Regions from separate parts of the Pseudobutyrivibrio xylanivorans genome, predicted to be linked through region 1. Evidence: predicted binding sites of a transcription regulator. Region 1 holds the regulator's gene; the other holds the start of a gene.

Region 1 (3,425 bases):
CGTTATCAAGACCATAAGCAAGTGCAGCTGCTGTAGGCTCGTTGATGATACGCTTTACATCAAGACCTGCAATCTTACCAGCATCCTTTGTAGCCTGACGCTGAGCATCGTTGAAGTATGCTGGAACTGTGATAACTGCCTCTGAAACTGTCTCACCAAGGTAGTTCTCAGCATCACTCTTAAGCTTCTGAAGAATCATAGCTGAAATCTGCTGTGGGCTGTACTTCTTGTCGTCGATGATACGGCCATTGTCTGTACCCATATCTCTCTTGATAGAAGCGATTGTCTTTTCAGCATTTGTAACAGCCTGACGCTTTGCAGGCTCACCGACAAGTCTCTCACCTGTCTTTGTAAAAGCTACGATAGATGGTGTTGTTCTAGCACCCTCTGTATTTGCGATAACGGTAGGCTTTCCACCTTCCATAACAGCAACACAGCTGTTAGTTGTTCCTAAATCGATACCAATAATCTTTCCCATTTTTATTTCCTCCTATTTTCTTACTAGTGTAATCTGTCTAAATTTGTATCGTCGGCCAATGGGCCTCCTGATGTTCAAAACCTTCGCTTACTCGGTTTTAAACATCACCTAGTTAGCAACCTTTACCATTGAATGACGAACTACGCTGTCATTATACATGTAGCCCTTCTGGAATTCTTCTACGACGATATTCTCGCCTACTTCCTCATCCTCAACATGCATTACTGCATTGTGGAAATCTGGATTGAATTCCTGTCCTACAGCCTCGATAGGCTTAACACCAGCCTCTTCAAGAGTTGTAAGCAACTGCTTGTATATCATGAGCATTCCATCAGCAAATGGATCTGCTCCCTCCTCAACTGTAGCAAGACCTCTCTCGAAGTTGTCTACTACAGGAAGAATCTTTTCAATGATGTTCTTAGCACCCATGCTAAACATCTGAGACTTCTCTTGCTCTGTACGACGGCGGAAGTTTTCAAATTCTGCCATCTGACGTAAAACCCTGTCATTGAGCTGTTCGATTTGCTCGTCTCTCTTATCCTTTTTCTTTTCTTTCTTCTTGAAGCCCTTCTTAGATTCCTTTGCTTCGCCCTCGGCCTTATCAGCCTCTGTCTGCTCTGCCTCAGAATTCTCGGTAGCTTCTGTCATTTCTTCAGCGTTCTCTACTGCCTCTTTAACTGCTTCTTCAGTAGAAAACTCTTCCATCTTTTCTGTATTCTCTGCCACTACTAACTATCTCCTTAATAACTTTCATCAAGTCCCACGTTTATCATTTTCTTTAAGTAATTTATCAAGCTGTCCCTTGAGACTCTTTATATTATCAACAACATTCTCGTAATCCATTCGCTTTGGACCAACGATACCAATGGTACCCTTGACTCCATCGCCAAGCTCGTATGTTGCTGTAACAATCGAACAATCCTTCATGGTAGAAATTGGTGTTTCCTCACCGATATATACCTGAATTCCTGTATTCTCACCATCTGTTGAGCTATCACTAAGCAATTCCATAAGTGATTGCTTTTCCTCAAAGGTATCTAAAAGTTCTGATGCCTTCTTCGAATCCGCAAGCTCAGGATACTTAAAAATATTGGTAGCTCCTGAGGTGTAAACCTGCAAATCCTCATCCTGAGTGATTGTCTCAGCTACGGTATCAAGCACCTGGGCTATGATTTCATCATGAATGCCTGCCTGCTCTTTAAGTCTAGTAATAAGTGCCAGATTAATCTGGTCAACCGTAAGGCCATTAAGATTTGTGTTGAGAAGCATATTTAGCTTCAACATAGTTTCATTATCTAGTGGTTTCTCAACATTTATAATCTTGTTCTTAACGATGTTGCCATCCATGACAACTACCGAAAGTACCTGATGCTCGTCGACAGCTGAAAGCTGAACAAACTTCAAACGATTTGAAACAACTGCTGGTGCAGAAATCATTGTTGCGTACTGTGTGTTGGTTGCAAGAACCTTTGCCACATTCTTAAGAAGATTTTCCATCTTCTCAGTCTTCTCAATCATCCATTCCTGCATCTGTGAAACTTCCTTGTCCTTGGCAGCTATCAGATTGTTAACATAGAATCTGTAGCCCTTGTCCGAAGGAATTCGGCCTGCCGAGGTATGAGGCTGAACAATGTAGCCTAAATCCTCAAGATCTGACATCTCATTTCGAATGGTGGCTGAGCTTAAATTCAAATCGGTATATTTAGAAATTGTACGGGAACCAACCGGCTCTCCTGTCTCTAAATAGTTCTTAATAATAGCGTTTAGTATTTTAACTTTTCTCTCATCAAGCTCTGTATCAGCCATACATTCACCTCACTTTGGAAAGGTCTTAATTTTGTTAGCACTCACTTATTTGGAGTGCTAATCATTTACTGATGTTAATTTACACCTACACAAATAGTTTGTCAACAGACTTTATCCTTTTTTTATATTTATAAATAGATAAAAAACGCCAAACATGGTAAACTATTCAAGGTTAAGAAATATAAATAAGAAGAGGAATTTATGGATCAGAGTAAAATTAGAAATTTTTGCATTGTTGCACACATCGATCACGGCAAGTCTACCCTTGCTGATCGTATCATACAGATGACAGGTACCCTGACCGACCGCGAGATGCAGGCACAGGTTCTTGATAATATGGATCTTGAACGTGAGCGTGGAATCACAATCAAGTCTCAGGCCGTTCGTATCATCTACAAGGCTGATGATGGTCAGGAATATATCTTTAATCTTATTGATACTCCAGGTCACGTGGATTTCAATTATGAGGTTTCCCGCTCTCTCGCTGCTTGCGATGGTGCGATTCTTGTAGTTGATGCAGCCCAGGGAATCGAGGCTCAGACTTTGGCAAATGTTTACCTTGCCCTTGACCACGACCTTGATGTTATTCCTGTTATTAATAAGATAGATTTGCCTTCTGCAGACCCAGATCGCGTCATTGAGGAAATCGAAGACATTATCGGTCTCGAGGCTCAGGATGCTCCACAGATTTCTGCAAAGACAGGCCTTAATATTCATGATGTTTTGGAGGCTATCGTAAATCAGCTTCCTGCACCAAAGGGCGACCCAAAGGCGCCTCTTCAGGCACTTATCTTCGATTCACTTTATGACCCTTACAAGGGCGTTATTGTATTCTGCCGTGTTAAGGAAGGAACTCTCAAGGTTGGGGATTCTGTCCGCATGATGGCAACAGGTGCCGAGTTTGATGTTGTTGAGGTTGGCTATTTCGGAGCAGGTCAGTTCATTCCATGTGACGAGCTTCCAGCCGGCATGGTTGGCTACATGACAGCCTCTATTAAAAATGTCCGTGATACACGTGTAGGTGATACAATCACTCACAAGGAAAAGCCTGCAGCTGAACCACTTCCAGGCTACAAAAAGGTTAACCCTATGGTTTACTGTGGTATGTATCCTGCAGACGGTGCGAAATATCCAGATTTAA
Region 2 (3,425 bases), 1.1 Mb from region 1:
ATGAGACCAATGAACTTTTACGTACCTATGATTTATCAGTTCTTTGTAACGGCCCTGATGAGGAAGAGGAGCATTCATCTTCCAGCCAGTATATTCACTGGGCAAAAGCAATGGATGGCGTACTCTATGTTTCGTTAGGTCATAATGGCTATGCATCAGAGGAACCATGGTCATCTTATGTAGTAGCTATAGATATGTCGAGCGATAAGGTGCTTTGGAGAAGTGAACCTCTTGTCAGCAACGCGTCAAATTTCCAGATAGTAGATGACACTATCATTTGCGGATATGGTTTTACAGCAGAGCCAGACTATCTGTACTTGCTTGATAAAAATACAGGCGAGAAGGTAGAACAGATAAAGGTTGAATCTGGCCCTGAGCAAATTGAGGTTGTTGGGGATACACTTTATGTGGCGACATATAATACCGCATATACGTATAAGATAAATAGATAAGAAAAACTGCTAAGAAAATTGCCGACATTTATTGTGGGCAATTTTTTTCTGTTTTAGCAAAATATAATTGAATGTGTTAAAATATGACTCAATAGAACTATGAAGAAAGATTAGGAGAAGTCATAACATGGATGGCAAGAAAATAGAGCAGGAAATCCTTGAGATTACCGAAGAATTGATTAAGGACTATAAATCAGACAGGGCCATTGACAAGATGGATACCTTCCATCAGCCAAATAAGGACAGCATCATTGATATCACAATGAAGCTTCTTAGAATCGTGTACCCTGGCTATTATCGTGATCACGTGTACAAGGTTTACAATGTTGAGACCAATTTGAATACCCTCATGGAGGATGTTGTTTACAATCTGAACAAGCAGATTGCACTTATTCTTTGTTATAGCGCAGATTACTGCGGCTGCTGTGATGATGAGTGCAGCCAGAAGGCAGAGGAGCTTTCGCTTGCGTTCTTGAAGAGGATTCCTCACGTTAGAGCCTTGCTTGATACAGATCTTTCTGCAGCTTATGACGGTGACCCTGCAGCAACAAGCATTGATGAAATCATTTTTGCTTATCCTGGAATTCTTGCAATTACAATCTATAGACTGGCCCACGAGCTTTATCTTCTTGGGGTGCCTATCATTCCACGTATCATGACAGAGTATGCTCATTCAAATACAGGAATTGATATCCACCCAGGTGCCACTATCGGAGAGTATTTCTTCATCGATCACGGCACTGGTATCGTTGTTGGTGAGACTACCATCATAGGAAAGAATGTAAAGATTTATCAGGGTGTTACTCTTGGCGCTCTTTCCACAAGAGGTGGTCAGAATCTTCGCGGTGTACGTCGTCACCCTACTATAGAGGATAATGTCACAATATACTCCAATGCGTCAGTTCTCGGTGGAGATACAGTCATCGGACACGATTCAATCATCGGAGGCTCAACCTTCATCACCGAATCTGTACCACCTGAGTCGCGTATATATTACGACGTAAAATAAATCGTGCAATCGAAATATAATAAGAGCCCCAGTAGGCATCAAGCTCTTAGTACTCTTTGTAAGGACATGTAGTCCAACAAAGAGTATCTAAGGCTTGTAGCCGTAACTGGGGCTCTTTTACTCATATCTTATAATGATACGCTTTTGCTACGGTGTTAACCTTCAATAGCTATGTAACGAGTTTCTTCCTTCTGTGGGATTGCTTCCTTCTTAGGAATGCTGAGTGTAAGGACGCCGTCTTTGTATGCCGCGTGGATGTCGTCCTGTGTTACAGCATCACCTACATAGAAGCTTCGACTGCAAGAACCTGTGTAACGCTCACGGCGGATGTAATTGCCATCATCATCCTTCTCGTCGTTGTTCTGATTGGTCTCAGCCTTGATTGTGAGGTAACCATCCTTCAATTCTGCTTTAATATCTTCCTTAGCAAATCCTGGAAGGTTCATATCTACTGTGTAAGCATTCTCGGTTTCCTTAACATCTGTTGTCATCATACGTGCAAAATCGCGATCATAGTGATGACCAAAACCTGTCATTCGTGGTACTTCGAAGAAATCATCCATAAAATCATTTGATAAAATACTAGGCATTAACATAATTACTACCTCCTCTTATATATGTAATATTGTTGTAAACCCGTTTGGTGACTGGTGCTCCAGTCAGCTTGGTTTGGGAACCATTTCTTTTTGTTCCCTTGTTGTAACTATGTTATACACCTGCTTTTAGCACTCGTCAATAGAGAGTGCTAATAATTTATAATTATTTAAGAATTGGTTTATAAATAATCTGACAATAACGCTGCGCACAGTGATTTTTCTTAAGTAACTCACCAAAAGTCTTCCTTTACTTTAAACCTCACAAATGCTATAGTGTCCCATGGATGGTATTCGTAAGAAACTATACCTTTTAGCTTCTAAATTTTAAAAGGTGGCCTTGAACTGTGGCATGCTCGTATCATTTTGAACGAGACTGTATCACCCCTGATATTTAAGGAGGTGTTGCCCATGAAGGTTGGATTTGTAGGCGCTGGAAAAGTTGGCTGTTCCCTTGGAATGCTCTTTGCCACTACCCAGCATAATCTTGTTGGCTTTTACAGCCGCACTTCTAATTCCGCAGAAGAAGCAGCGGATTTTACCAAATCGAAACATTTTCAAAATTTAGAGACATTAATTGAAGAAAGTGATACGGTGTTTATTACTGTGCCTGACGATGCAATTGCGTCTGTATGGTCGCAGCTTAAACATATGTCTATTGCTGGAAAAATGATATGTCATTGCAGCGGTTCTTTATCTTCGGAAATCTTTAGGGATATTGAAGAAACTGGCGCATACGGTTTCTCGGTCCATCCATTACTGGCGGTATCAGACAGATACCATTCATACCAGGAGCTTCCAAAAGCATTATTTACAATCGAAGGAAATGCAGATCACATCGACAATATTAAAAGTTTGTTAGATGGCAGTAATTTAAAATATGCCATCATCGATGGAGATGTGAAAACACGTTACCACGGTGCAGCAGTTCTGTGCTCAAATCTTGTGGTTGCCCTTGTGAAAGCAGCAGAAGATGAACTTCGTATATGCGGATTTTCCAAGGAGCAGGCAAGGGAGGCAATAGCTCCATTATTGCTTGGCAACGTGAATAAGGTGCTATCGGTGGGAACCACTGATGCACTGACTGGCCCAATCGAGCGAAACGATGTTGGGACAGTAGAAAAACATTTGCAGACATTTGATGGAATCGACATGGAGATTTACAAGGTGTTATCCAGAAAAACTGTGGATATCGCCAAGGAAAAGCACCCTGAATGTGAATATAGCGAATTGGAGCTTCTACTAAATAATTAGGAGGACAGGAGAATAATGAAAAACACAGTTACAACTCTTCAGCAGATGAAGAGAGACGGAGAGAAAATCAGCATGCTTACATGCTACGATTACTCAACAGCATGTCTTATGGAGGAG

Evidence for each region. The regulator HrcA, encoded in region 1, represses chaperone genes, less so after heat shock. The targets are predictions, from matches to a motif close to TGTTAGCACTCNNNNNNNNNGAGTGCTAACA.
Region 2: FXF36_RS06900 (Hsp20/alpha crystallin family protein) is a predicted target of HrcA. The motif match lies at 2,182-2,212, and genes of this name have one in related genera.

The regions. Positions count from the first base shown of each region.
Region 1 is NZ_CP043028.1:2,569,985-2,573,409, reverse strand. It holds gene dnaK (molecular chaperone DnaK) at 1-478, opposite strand, end outside; gene grpE (nucleotide exchange factor GrpE) at 587-1,183, opposite strand; gene hrcA (heat-inducible transcriptional repressor HrcA) at 1,232-2,284, opposite strand; gene lepA (translation elongation factor 4) at 2,486-3,425, shown strand, end outside.
Region 2 is NZ_CP043028.1:1,513,152-1,516,576, reverse strand. It holds gene FXF36_RS06910 (DUF3298 domain-containing protein) at 1-452, shown strand, start outside; gene FXF36_RS06905 (serine O-acetyltransferase) at 580-1,461, shown strand; gene FXF36_RS06900 (Hsp20/alpha crystallin family protein) at 1,617-2,057, opposite strand; gene FXF36_RS06895 (Rossmann-like and DUF2520 domain-containing protein) at 2,466-3,308, shown strand; gene panB (3-methyl-2-oxobutanoate hydroxymethyltransferase) at 3,324-3,425, shown strand, end outside.